2 regions of the Clostridium sp. BNL1100 genome follow, and region 2 is predicted to be linked to the other one. Evidence: riboswitches for the same ligand, from Rfam matches in the RefSeq annotation. Region 2 holds a riboswitch; the other holds the start of a gene.
The links. A riboswitch is a leader RNA that binds a small molecule or an ion and turns the genes downstream of it on or off. The one in region 2 is predicted to bind thiamine pyrophosphate.

Region 1 (7,369 bases), 180 kb from region 2:
ACCAGATAGAGTACTATTCGGATTTTATTAAAAGAAATCAGAAGTGGTCATACGTAGACGGATATATTGATGAAGGCATAAGTGGTACAAGTGTAAATAAAAGAGAATCGTTCCTTAAAATGATTTCAGACGCTAAACTCAAAAAATTTGATTTTATTATTACAAAAGAGATTTCCAGATTTTCAAGAAACACCTTAGATAGTATAAAGTATACTCAGGAATTGCTGTCATATGGGGTGGGGGTTCTTTTTCAGTCTGACAATATCAATACCTTAATGCCCGATGCTGAGTTGAGGTTGACAATTATGTCCAGTATAGCTCAGGATGAGGTCAGAAAAATATCTGAGAGAGTGAAATTCGGTTTTAAAAGAGCCATTGAAAAAGGAGTAGTACTTGGAAATAATAAAATATGGGGGTACAAAAAAGATAGTGGTAAACTTATAATCGATGAAAAGGAAGCTGAAATAGTAAGACTGATATTTGATATGTACGCTACACAAAATATGGGGATAAGAGGGATAAGTGCCAAGCTTGACAATATGGGAATAAAAAATAATAGAGGTAATCCGTTTTCTTTTTCTACTATTAAGAGTATTCTCACAAATCCCAAATATATGGGATATTATTGCGGAAATAAAACACACAAATTAGATTATAAGCTTCATGATAGAAAGTATCTGGATCAGACTGAATGGGTTATGTATAAAGATGAAGATACAGTCCCTCCAATTGTACCTGAAGAAATATGGCAAAAGGCAAATTATATCTTAAAAGGCAGAAGTGAAAAGCAATCGGCAGAAGATAAGACAAGCTACCAAAACAAGTACGCCTACAGCGGAAAAATAATTTGTACAGAGCATAATGTTCCATATTACAGAACACTTTATCGTTACAGTTCAGGGAATAAAGAAGTATGGCAATGTAAAAGGTACGTTGAGAAGGGTAAAGAGGGTTGTACTTCTCCATCCATATATACATCTGAGTTGGATATGATAATAAAGAAAGCATATGATGAGATAATAGTTAACCGTTCAGAAATTATACATGAAATGGTTACGATGTATTCAAACCTTGGAGCTCAATCCAAGATAAAAGAAGATATTGCCAAGGTTAAGACGGAGATTGACCAAATACTTAAAATGAAAGACAAGCTTTTGGAGTTAAGTATAAACGGAAGACTGTCTGATGACGAGTTTGAAAGAAGAAACAATAGGTTCAATGAGGATATTGATAAACTGAGTATAAGGTTAAAGGAACTGGATGAGGACGAATTGAAAAACAAAGAAATAAGTTATTCAGTTGAAATCTTACGAAAAATAATTGCGAAGGAAATTAATTATGATGATGGACTGGATAATAAATTAATAGAGTCATTACTAGAAAAGATTGAAGTATATAAGACAGACAAGAAAAACGAAATAGATTTGAAAGTATACTTTAAAGTATTGACAAAACCCTTTGATTATAAGATATTACGGGACCGAAAGAGTACTTCTGTTTGTTCCTCACAATACATATGATAAGGGCTGATATTGAAACAGAAATAGCACCTTTGGTCGGAACCGAAAAGCAATCTGAAGAGTTGGTTTCATACTTGCTAAAAGAATTTGAAAACGATACCGGCAAATTATGGGAGTCAAACATATTCGGAAAGTCTCTCCATGAACTCGTTAATGAGGGATTGCAGAACAAGCTTTTCAGAATGCCGGAGGACGCACAGCTCAAACTTCAGGAAACCTTGCAGAAAATAATAAATGAGGGCAGCGGCGGATTGATATGTATTATACTGTAGCTCACATTAAACATAAATAACAAAAAAAGATGATTCAATATAAAGAATCATCTTTTTTGGCGTATAAACATTTATACAAGCAGGTTAAATAAGACTCTGCCTGTTAATATATTTTCCTAACGGTTTATAAAGAGCACACAAAATAACAGATGTTATTATAAACTCCGGCAACATGTACTGACCGTTATAAATAAGAGAATAAAGGAAAATGTTCATTCCCTCGGGAGCATATGTATACCAAAGAATGATCCCGGAAAGAAAGTGAAACGCAAATCTGCCCAGCATTGCCAAAGCAGTACTTGAAATTATAGCAAATAAATTCTTTTTAAATATTCCGGCAAGGCCAAGGCAGCCGAAAGCAAAAATATAGTCAAGAAATATACCCAGGGGATGATAAGAAAATTTAGTTCCAAGAGCAAATTGTAGAAAACCGTAAACAAGTCCCACAAGAATACCGCGCTTTGTACCCCAACGAATTGCAAAAATAATTATTGGCACCATACTTCCCAGTGTTACAGAGCCTCCATAGGGCATTTCATATTTAATAAAACTGAGAATCTGTGCAAGAGCAATTAAAACCCCTGCTTCCACCAATATCCTGGTAGACATTTTTTCCATAATAGTATCTATTCCTTTCCCCAACGAAATATAAAAAATGCCATACCTGATCGAAAGCGCAGAGTATGACAAAATAAAATTCCTACGCTGGCATTATCCAGATCAGGTACATGGGTTTTAAGTAAAACATACTTATCTCAGCCGAATTATTTTCCAGCTCCCCGTTAATATTCAATTTTTTAACCAAAGTGATTATAGCAGATAGTTAAACAACTATCAACCTTTAAATTTACTCGTAGGTTTTTATAAAATATTGGCAAACAACGAACAAATGTTTGCATTTGTCTTATAATTTGATATAATAATAAAAGTGGTGAAAATATTAAGGATATAATTAGCGATATAGTTAAAATATAACATTTATGAAAAAGGTGTTTTAAATGATAAGGGATAATATTTTTATAAAAGGTGCACGTGAGCATAACTTAAAAAATGTAGATGTTGAGATACCAAGAGATAAATTTGTTGTTATAACAGGGTTGAGCGGTTCAGGTAAGTCTTCTCTTGCCTTTGATACAATTTACGCTGAAGGTCAGAGAAGGTATGTTGAATCACTCTCATCTTACGCAAGGCAGTTTCTTGGTCAGATGGACAAGCCGGACGTAGACTATATTGACGGTTTGTCTCCGGCAATATCAATCGATCAAAAGACAACCAGCAGAAACCCCAGGTCTACCGTAGGAACTGTAACAGAAATTCACGATTACCTCAGGCTTTTGTACTCGAGGATAGGAATTCCCCATTGTCCGAAGTGTGGCAAGGAGATTGCACAGCAAACTGTTGACCAGATGGTAGACCAGATAATATCTTTTGAAGAAGGAACCAGGATACAGTTGCTTGCTCCTGTGGTAAGAGGCAGAAAAGGGGAATACCATAAGCTTATAGAGGATGCTAAAAAAGATGGTTTTGTTAGGCTGCGTGTCGACGGGCAAATAGTAGATATAAATGATGAGATTAAATTAGATAAAAACAAAAAGCATAATATTGAAATAGTTGTTGACAGACTTGTAGTACGTGGAGATATACAGAAAAGACTTGTTGATTCATTGGAAACAGTGCTTCGCTTAAGCGGTGGTATAGTTATTGTAGATGTAATCGGTAAAGAAGAGATACTGTTCAGTCAGAACTTTGCATGCAGTGATTGCGGAATCAGTATAGAAGAACTTGTACCAAGGATGTTTTCATTTAACAATCCGTTTGGAGCATGCCAGACATGTACCGGATTAGGGAATCTTCTAAAGGTAGACCCTGAGCTTGTCATACCTGATAGATCATTGTCACTTACGAATGGTGCAATTAATGTTACAGGCTGGAATATTGAGAGTGAGGATGCATATACCAGGATGATATTCAACGCCCTGGCAAAACATTACAAATTTGAACTGGATACACCGTTTAATAAGCTTCCCGGAGAAGTAGTAGATATAGTACTTTACGGAACAAAAGGCGAAAAAATAAAAGTAGATTACGAAAGAGAATATGGTAAAGGATCTTATATGGCAACATTCGAAGGAATTATCAATTCCATTGAACGCCGTTACCATGAAACCCAGTCAGAAAGCATGAAGCAGTATTATGAACAGTTTATGAGCAACAACCCGTGTCCGGATTGTAAAGGTGCAAGATTAAAACCAGAAAGTCTTGCGGTTACAGTCGGAGGTAAAAATATACATGAAGTATCTTATATGTCTGTGGCTGATACAAAAGAATTCTTTGACAACATTGAGCTAAGTGAAAGAGATAAGATGATAGCAAACCAGATTTTGAAAGAGATTGCGGCCAGAATAGGCTTCCTCGTTGACGTTGGTCTGGACTATCTTACACTTTCAAGACCTGCTGGTACTTTATCCGGGGGAGAGGCACAGAGAATAAGGCTTGCTACTCAGATAGGTTCTGGCTTGATGGGAGTACTTTATATTCTGGATGAGCCCAGTATAGGACTGCATCAAAGAGATAATGAAAAGCTCCTGAAAACCTTAAACAGACTTAGGAACCTTGGAAATACGCTTATTGTTGTAGAACATGACGAAGATACCATGCATGCAGCAGACCATATCATTGACATGGGCCCCGGAGCAGGAATCCACGGCGGCCATGTTGTTGCTAAGGGAACACTGGACGAAATACTAAAATGTGAGGATTCCCTAACAGGACAATATCTCAGCGGACGCAAAAAGATAGAAGTTCCCCAAGGCAGAAGAAAACCAAATGGAAAATGGCTTGAAATTGTAGGGGCAAAGCAGAATAATCTGAAAAACATAAATGCCAAGATTCCACTTGGGGTATTGACATCAGTTACAGGTGTTTCGGGGTCCGGAAAAAGCACATTAATTAACGAAATACTGTATAACAGCCTTGCAAACCAGTTATACAGAGCCAAAGCCAAACCGGGCAATCATGAAACAATAAAAGGTTTAAAAAATATTGACAAGGTTATAAATATTGACCAATCACCAATCGGAAGAACTCCAAGATCAAATCCGGCAACCTATACAGGAGTATTTGATCTTATAAGGGATGTGTATGCTTCCACCAATGAAGCAAAGATGAAGGGATATAAAAACGGACGATTCAGCTTTAATATAAAAGGCGGTAGGTGTGAAGCCTGCAGTGGAGATGGAATTATAAAGATTGAAATGCATTTTCTTCCTGACGTATATGTTCCTTGTGAGGTTTGTAAGGGAAAAAGGTATAACCGGGAGACTCTGGAGGTTAAGTACAAAGGTAAAAGTATATCAGATGTGCTTAACATGACTATAGAAGATGCACTGGAATTCTTTAAGAATATCCCCAAAATACAAAGAAAATTGCAAACATTGTATGATGTAGGATTGGGATATGTCAAGGTTGGTCAGCCTTCTACAACTTTGTCGGGAGGTGAAGCTCAAAGAGTAAAGCTTGCTACAGAGTTATCAAAGAGAAGTACGGGAAATACGCTGTATATATTGGATGAGCCTACAACCGGACTTCATGTAGCTGATGTTCACAGATTGATAGATATTCTTCACAGACTGGTAGATACAGGTAATTCAATAGTAGTTATTGAACACAACCTTGATGTTATAAAGACTTCTGATTATATAATTGATCTGGGGCCTGAGGGTGGTAACAAAGGAGGTACCATTATAGCACAGGGTACTCCTGAAGAAATTGCAAAAGTAAAAGAATCATATACAGGACAATATCTTAGCAAAATTATAGAAAGTAAGTAATTTCAGTGATAACTAAGTATTTCCAAAAGATAGGTACTTTGACGTACTTATCTTTGGAAATATTTTTATTATTACCCAAAAGTACAAGCTTGTCTATCAAAAATAATATAATAAAATATGTAAAATAATAAATTACATTATCTATAGAACTGTAGTAAATACTAAGAAGGTTTGTTAATTCTGTGTTAACTTTGTTGTAAAAAATTTTACATTGCTATATAATTAAATAGTAAAAATGTTATATTTTGTCGAAAGAAGGTAATTTATAAATGTTTAGAATTACACCTAAGGAAGAGAAATTTTTTGACTATTTTATTGAGACATGTGAGATTATTTGCAAAGCAGCATCACTTCTTGAGGATTTAACTACAAACTATGTAAATGTTAATGAAAAGATCTCAACTATAGAAGGAACTGAGCATGCATGCGATAGTAATGTCCATAAAATTCTAAATGAGCTTAACCAATCTTTTATTACCCCGATTGACCGTGAAGATATTTTCACAATAGCAAAAGAACTGGATAACATTACAGATGATATTGAAACTGCTGCGCATAGGTTTAGCATGTATAACGTTAAGTCTGTAAAACCCGAAGCTGTTACCATGACAAAGTTGATTGTCAGAGCAACAAGCGAGCTGAAAAATGTAATGATTGAAATGAAAAATATGAAGAAGAGCAAACAGCTCCAGAACAAAATAATTGAAGTAAACAATGTTGAGGATGAAGCTGATACTATTTTCAGAGATGCAATGGCAAACCTGTTTATAACTGAGCATGACGCAGTAGAAGTTATAAAGTGGAAAGAAATATTTGAACTTCTTGAAAATACCATAGATGCTTGTGAGGACGTTGCGAATATAGTAGAAGGGGTTGTTATGAAAAATGCTTAGTGTTTCATTAGTAGTAGTTGTTGTACTGGCACTAGGATTTGATTTTATAAACGGATTCCACGATACCGCAAATTCTATCGCTACTTCAGTTTCAACAAGAGTTTTGTCACCCCGTCAGGCCATTTTAATGTCTGCAGTACTTAATTTTATAGGTGCATTAATGAGCAGTAAGGTAGCTCATACTATTACTAACGGCCTGGTTGATAGTACCATGATTAAGGTACAATATGTAATTATAGCAACTTTAATAGCTTCAATTATATGGGATTTGATTACATGGTATTTTGGTATACCAAGTAGTTCATCACATGCGTTGATAGGTGCTCTTGTAGGTTCATCAATAGCATATTCAGGTGGGTTAAGCATAGTAAAATGGCAAGGTATACTGGACAAGGTTGTTATACCATTAATTACGTCCCCGGTAATAGGTTTTGTAATTGGTTTTGTGTTTATGTCATTTCTATACAAGATACTCCGTCCTTTTTCTCAAAGGTTCGTAAATAAATGGTTCTCTAAATTACAAATAGTTTCAGCAGCATTTATGGCATATTCTCACGGAAATAATGATGCTCAGAAGTCAATGGGAATAATAACACTGGCATTAATAGGTGCAAATTTAAATAATGGCCATACAGGAGTTCAGCCTTGGGTTATGTTGGCATGTGCTGTCTCAATGGCACTTGGTACGTCAATAGGCGGATGGAAAATTATTAAAACAATAGGTGTTAACATGATCAGGCTTCAGCCAATTGGCGGTTTTGCAGCTGAAACAGGGGCAGCAATTGTTATTGAAACAATGACACACTTCGGAGCACCTGTAAGTACAACACATGTTATATCAACATCAATAATGG
Region 2 (7,369 bases):
TTTCGGAAAGAAAGGATTTGCCTACTGCGGGAAAACGGGAAGAGATTTATAAAAATAGGCGTCAAAGAGTAGACAAAATTCTGGAAAGCGTTCTTTCTGATTCATATAATGGAACAAGTTTGGGAACTACCATTGGAAGACTGCTGTTAAAGCCTATTACAGGTATACCAATGCTGCTTGCAATAATGGTAGGTATGTTCTGGTTCATAGGAGTTTTTGTAGCACAAACAGTTGTTGATTTTACAGAAGGAACAGTGATGGAGGGCTATTATAAACCTTTTATTGAATCAATTTTAAGTTTTATCCCTAAAAACTCCTTTATCGGAAGTTTATTGATAGGCGATTACGGATTATTAACAATGACAGTAATTTATATATTAGGACTGCTGCTGCCTTTGACTATAGGGTTTTACATGCTTATGTCAATTCTTGAGGATTCCGGCTTCTTGCCCAGAATCGCAGTACTTTCAGACAAAACCCTTTCAAAGGTTGGCCTTAACGGAAGGGCAATAATACCTCTTATATTGGGATTCGGCTGTATAACCATGGCTACAATGACAACCCGTCTTTTAGGGTCAAGAAGAGAGCGTGTAATTGCTACGTTTCTATTGGGACTGACGATTCCATGCTCAGCACAGTTTGGTGTAATCATAGGATTGCTGACCCCTTTGGGAATGAAATATATAATAGCTTATACCCTATTATTAATTTTAATATTCGGCATTTCAGGAGTTCTAATGAACAAAATCCTGCCGGGAGAATCTACGCAGTTATTTATAGACTTACCGCAAATAAGGATGCCTCAGTTTAAGAATGTTATGAAAAAGACATTTGTAAAGGCAAAAGCCTTCCTTATTGAGGCTACACCGATATTTGCTCTTGGTGCGGTTTTAATAACGGTATTACAGTACACAGGTCTCCTTGGAATAATCGAAAATGCCATATCACCTTTGACGGTTCAATGGCTTAAGCTGCCTGAACAGGCATCTGTAGTTTTCATAATGGGAATTATCAGAAGAGACTTTGGCGCAGCAGGACTAAGTCACATGGTACTGACAAATCCGCAAATGCTGGTGGCACTTATTACTATTACGTTGTTTGTACCATGTGTAGCTTCAATTATTATGATATTTAAGGAAAGATCAAAGGCAGAGGCAACTGCAATCTGGCTTGGAAGCTTTGCTATAGCATTTTTGGTAGGAGGAGTTCTGGCTCAATTGATAGTCTAACAAGGAGGCATGAATTATGTTAGTTGTGTGCAGCCAGTGTAATTACCAGTTTGAATATAATTCAGAGAAAAAAGAAAATACAAAGTGCCCAAGATGTGGTAAAATATTTATAGAAAAGCGGGGATGTGAAAATTGTAAAGGATGTTCATTGTGGAAAACCTGCAAAAATAGTTGAAGGAGGACTACCTTTTGAATACTGGCGACAGCGGCTTTTTAAAAGAAAAATTAAAGGAATGCGGATATAAATTTACAGGGCAAAGAGCGGCAATCCTTGATACATTGGTTCAGTGTTCAGGACAACATGTAAGTACGGAGGAGCTGTTCAATATGGTTAAAGCCAAGCATCCTGAAATTGGCCTTGCAACAGTGTACAGAACTATGGTTTTGTTGGATAAGCTCAATCTTGTTCATAAACTTGATTTTGATGACGGTTTTAGCAGGTATGAGCTGGTCAAACCCAATGAGGATCACAGACATCATCATCTTATTTGCAGTTCCTGCGGGTGTGTTTCGGAAGTTGAGGAAGACTTACTGGATAATCTGGAGGAAGAAATTCTTAGAAAGAACGGCTTTCTGGTAAAAGACCACAGAGTACAGTTCTATGGATTATGTAAAAAATGCAGGGAATAAATTATATAACTTATATTATGTTAATGGAATATATTCCTCAATATGTTATAAATGATATTGCCGGATTTATAAAGAAATAATATATCGCTTAAATAATGGGAACACTTCGTTATATATAAATAACGGAGTGTTTCTTTATGTATTTAATCAACAGAATTTTCAACCCGGAAATATATCAGGGAAGGTATAGGCATAGAGGTTATTTTGAGGGATGGTATTTCAAAATAATTGATAAATATGCTAAAAATATTTATGCGGTTATTCCTGGTGTGTCAAAAACCAAAAGTGACAAGCATGCTTTTATACAGGTAATTGATGCGGTTTCGGGGAAAACACTGTATAAAAGGTTCCCAATCAGTGACTTTTCATATTCTGTAAAAGAATTTGATATTTCAATAAAAGACAATCACTTTGACAGAAATGGTTTTTCAGTTAATATACAGGATGGGGACTTTAATTTAAAAGGTAAAATAGGTTATACAGAGGTGGTTCCGTTTCCCAAGACCATATTTAACCCCGGCATTATGGGGCCTTTTTCTTTTATACCTTTTATGGAATGTTACCATGGAATTGTAAACATACATTGCGGAATTGAAGGATTTTTAAATATTAACGGGAGGGATACGGATTTTATGGGAGGTTACGGATATCTTGAAAAGGATTGGGGAACCTCTTTTCCAAAGTCATGGATTTGGCTTCAGTGTAATCATTTTAAATCGGAAAACACTTGCCTTATGTTTTCAATTGCAGCCATACCATGGCTGACATCAAGTTTTGACGGTTTGATTTCATTTTTAAAGTTTGGAGACAACTTTTTTAGATTTGCCACTTATACCGGAGCTAAAATTAAAAATCTATCTTATATAAATAACATTCTTGAAATTGTTGTGGAAGATTCCAAGAATACACTTTTACTAAAAGCTTCCGTATCAAGGGGCGGAGTTCTAAAAGCACCAAAAAACGGCATTATGGATATAGATATAACTGAAAGCATAACTTCTCAGGTAGACGTTATTTTACAAGATAAAAGCGGTAATATAATTTTTTCAGATTCCGGTAATAATACGGGACTAGAGCTGGCAGGAGACTTCAGACAATTTGAAAAGGTAAATTAGTTCTTTACCCATTTACTATATTATGATAAAATTCAATAGTACCAGTTGCGGGGGAACCATTTTGGTTGAGAAGGTAAAACCTGACCCTTGGAACCTGTCGGTTAACACCGGTGTAGGGAAGCAAAATATTATCAGAAATTTTAGAAAGATTTTGATAAATGCCGCTCACCTTACAAAGGTGGGCGTTTTTTATTGTAAAATTTTATATTAGAGATTGTGGGGGGACCAATTTTTGGTTGAGAAGGTAAAACCTGACCCTTGGAACCTGTCGGCTAATACCGGTGTAGGGAAGCAAATACGATTACTTATTGTATAGGTTAAAGGTGCTTTCCTGTTGGAAGGCATCTTTTTTATGTGTCTTTTACTTTGCCAAAGGCCAAGCGGAACAAATACCCCTGTTACATTAAGGAGGTGTAGCAATTATTGAAAAAAGTATTAACTATTGCAGGATCTGACTGCAGTGGAGGAGCAGGAGTTCAGGCAGATTTGAAAACCTTTGCTGCTCATGGAGTTTATGGAATGAGTGTTATTGTATCGGTGGTAGCAGAGAATACGTGCAGGGTTATTGATATCCAGGATATAACTCCTGATATGCTTAAAAAGCAGATGGATGCAGTTTTTGAAGACATAACACCCGACGCTGTAAAAATAGGTATGCTGTCAGGCAGGAAGTGTATGGAAGCAGTTGCTGAAAAATTGGAACAGTATAAGCCTATAAACGTTGTTATTGACCCTGTAATGATTGCAAAAGGCGGTCACGCCCTGATGAAAGAAGACGCTTTGGAGTTTTTTAAAAAAAGATTGATACCTCTGGCGGGCATACTAACCCCCAATATTCCCGAGGCGGAGGCAATAACCGGAATGGAGATAACTACCTCAGAGGATATGAAAAAGGCAGCTGTTAGCATATACCAAATGGGTGCAGGAAATGTTCTGATAAAAGGCGGACATTTGAATGGAGATGCGGAAGACATACTTTTTGACGGAAGAGAATTTTACATATATTCAACTAAAAGAATTCAGACAAAAAATACCCACGGAACAGGGTGTACATTTTCTTCTGCCATAGCCTCGAACCTTGCCTTGGGACTGTCTTTTCCAATAGCGGTTGAAAAAGCAAAAGCATACGTCACAATGGCAATTGAACATTCACTTGAAATCGGAAAGGGGCATGGCCCCACACATCATTTATATGGAGTTTACAAAAACGGATTGGATAATTGGAGGTTGCTATGAATTATAAAACACAGATGGAAGCGGCAAAAAAAGGTATTATTACAAATGAAATGATGATTGTTGCACAGAAGGAGTCAATTGACGAAAACAACCTGCGGGAGCTTGTAGGTGAGGGGAAAATAGCCATTCCGGCAAATATAAACCACAGGTCCCTAAGTCCTGAGGGAATAGGCCAAGGACTTAGAACAAAAATCAATGTAAACCTGGGTATATCAGGAGACTGTCCTGATTATACAAAAGAAATGGAAAAGGTTGATATGTCAATCAAATTTGGCGTTGAAGCCATAATGGACCTTAGTAATTACGGAAAGACAAACACCTTCCGTAAAGAGCTTATTAAGCGTTCTCCTGCCATGATAGGAACAGTTCCCATGTATGATGCCATAGGCTACCTTGAAAAGGACTTGATGGATATTAAGGCTTCAGACTTTTTTAAAGTTGTTGAGGCTCACGCTGCAGAAGGCGTGGACTTTATGACAATTCATGCAGGAATAAATAAACGTGCTGTTGAGTGCTTCAAACGCTCAAAAAGACTTACCAATATTGTTTCAAGAGGAGGTTCCCTTCTTTTTGCATGGATGGAGATGACCGGCAATGAAAATCCTTTTTATGAATATTATGATGATTTCCTTGAAATTCTCAGGGAATATGATGTAACAATAAGTCTCGGAGATGCACTGAGGCCCGGCAGTATCAACGACAGTTCAGATGCCGGACAATTAAGTGAACTTATAGAGCTGGGCAACCTGACCAAACGTGCATGGGAAAAGGATGTACAGGTAATGGTTGAAGGGCCGGGACATATGGCTATGAATGAAATAGCCGCCAATATGACTATTCAGAAAAGACTTTGTCATGGAGCACCTTTCTATGTACTGGGGCCTCTCGTAACTGACATAGCACCGGGCTATGACCATATTACTTCGGCAATTGGCGGAGCAATTGCTGCTGCTAATGGTGCAGATTTCTTGTGTTATGTAACTCCAGCAGAGCATTTAAGATTGCCAGACCTTTCGGATGTAAAAGAAGGAATTGTTGCTTCAAAAATCGCTGCCCATGCCGCCGATATTGCTAAGGGAATACCCAATGCACGTGAAATTGATAACAAAATGAGCGATGCCAGACGCAGAATTGACTGGGAAGAAATGTTCTCGTATGCTATTGACGAAGATAAGGCAAGAGCATATTTTGAAAGTACACCTCCCACTGACAAACATACCTGTTCAATGTGCGGAAAAATGTGTGCTATGAGGACTACAAATAAGATCTTAGCCGGTGAAAAGGTCGAGTTTGTAACAGAGAAATAGTAAAGGAGACCAACTATGAATGATTATACAAAGAAAATAGCAAGCTTAATTGCTGAAGTCAGAAGCAAAAAGCCACTTATTCACAATATTACAAATTATGTAACCGTAAATGATTGTGCAAATGTAATTCTGGCAATAGGGGCCTCCCCAATTATGGCAGATGATATTAATGAGGCTGCGGATATCACTTCCATTTCTTCCGCACTTGTAATAAATATAGGGACATTAAACAAAAGAACTGTGGAATCAATGATTTTATCAGGTAAAAAAGCAAATGAGAAGGGTATTCCCGTAATATTTGATCCTGTCGGTGCAGGGGCCTCGACGTTCAGAAATGAAGTCACAAGAACTATTCTGGATAAAGTGAAAATAAGTGTTTTGCGAGGAAATTTGTCTGAGGTATCTTATATAGCAGGGCTTAATGCCACAACAAAAGGTGTTGATGCATCAGAAACTGATATTGAATCCAATGACTCCACGGCCGTTGCAAAAAAAGCCGCTGCAAAGCTTGGTTGTATTGTAGCCGTAACCGGAGCCGTTGATGTAGTTTCAGATGGCAAAAACGTTGTGACTATCTCCAACGGACATAAAATGCTGTCAAATGTCACGGGAACTGGCTGCATGACTACTGCCTTGGTTGGCTCCTTCTGTGGTGCAGAAAGAGATTATTTCAAAGCTGCTGTTGCAGGAGTGACAGTAATGGGAATAGCGGGAGAGATTGCCTATGAAGCAGCAGGACATAAAGGAACGGGAAGCTATCATATTGCAATAATTGATTCCATTAGTAAGATGGATGAAAATATTTTCGGAGAGAAGGCAATAATAAATGAACTCTAAAATTGATTATACCCTTTATCTTGTAACCGACCGTGACCTCATGAGTACCAAAACACTGGAAGAAGCAGTAGAGCAGGCAATAATGGGAGGCTGTACTTTGGTTCAGTTACGTGAAAAAACAGCTTCTTCCCGGGAATTTTACCAAACTGCACTTAAAGTTAAAGCAATAACAGACAACTATAAGGTACCGCTTATTATAAATGACAGAGTTGATATCGCTTTGGCAATAGGAGCTGACGGAGTTCATGTAGGGCAGAGTGATCTGCCGGCTGTTGTTGTGCGGAAAATTATAGGTAAAGACAGAATACTCGGTGTATCGGCAGGGTCTGTTGAGAAGGCAATAGAGGCTCAAAGAGACGGGGCTGACTATATCGGGGTGGGTGCCTTGTTTTCTACAAGCACAAAAACAGATGCAAAGTCAGTGTCCAAAGAGACTCTCATGAAAATTTTAAAAGAAGTATCAATTCCTATAGTAGGGATAGGCGGAATAAATGCACAGAATGCAGTTGAACTGAAAAATACGGGAATAGACGGGATTGCTGTAGTATCGGCTATTATTGCACAAAAGGATATAAAATTATCTGCTGAAAAAATGCTTGAAATATTTGGGAAAAAAGCTTAAAAAAAATACCTCAAATCTTAACGGATAAAGGAAGGATTTGGGGTATTTTTTTGTGCTTTTTTGATTAAAAATTGCCAATAGCATAATCAATGTCTTTGTTTGGTAAAACTAAATTAACGTTAGTTGACTTAATAAATTCGTCAATGGTATTATTATGTAAATTAATTTATGACATTCAACGGAGCAAATCAATGAAGCGGATGATGACAACCAGGGTAAAGACTAAGAAAAAAATTTATATCCCTGTAAAAAACAAGTTTATAATAAGCATGATTGTAGGACTAATTTGGATGGCTTTATCCATCTATTTTTCCATACCATGGATTATTGATTTATCACATTACATAACTTTGCCAATCTCCATACTGGTAATTGCCGGTATAGCATATATCC

Region 1: another riboswitch for thiamine pyrophosphate. It lies ahead of thiT (energy-coupled thiamine transporter ThiT); the one in region 2 lies ahead of thiD (bifunctional hydroxymethylpyrimidine kinase/phosphomethylpyrimidine kinase).

The regions. Positions count from the first base shown of each region.
Region 1 is NC_016791.1:2,857,575-2,864,943, reverse strand. Features, by position in the region: gene CLO1100_RS12200 (recombinase family protein) at 1-1,520, shown strand, start outside; partial or broken gene CLO1100_RS12195 (sporulation stage IV protein A) at 1,508-1,792, shown strand; gene thiT (energy-coupled thiamine transporter ThiT) at 1,877-2,410, opposite strand; TPP riboswitch at 2,472-2,584, opposite strand; gene uvrA (excinuclease ABC subunit UvrA) at 2,791-5,622, shown strand; gene CLO1100_RS12180 (DUF47 family protein) at 5,892-6,515, shown strand; gene CLO1100_RS12175 (inorganic phosphate transporter) at 6,508-7,369, shown strand, end outside.
Region 2 is NC_016791.1:2,679,138-2,686,506, reverse strand. Features, by position in the region: gene feoB (ferrous iron transport protein B) at 1-1,229, shown strand, start outside; gene CLO1100_RS11345 (Fur family transcriptional regulator) at 1,419-1,859, shown strand; gene CLO1100_RS11340 (tocopherol cyclase family protein) at 1,997-2,974, shown strand; TPP riboswitch at 3,014-3,111, shown strand; TPP riboswitch at 3,183-3,282, shown strand; gene thiD (bifunctional hydroxymethylpyrimidine kinase/phosphomethylpyrimidine kinase) at 3,398-4,210, shown strand; gene thiC (phosphomethylpyrimidine synthase ThiC) at 4,207-5,517, shown strand; gene thiM (hydroxyethylthiazole kinase) at 5,533-6,354, shown strand; gene thiE (thiamine phosphate synthase) at 6,344-6,976, shown strand; gene CLO1100_RS11315 (glycosyltransferase) at 7,168-7,369, shown strand, end outside.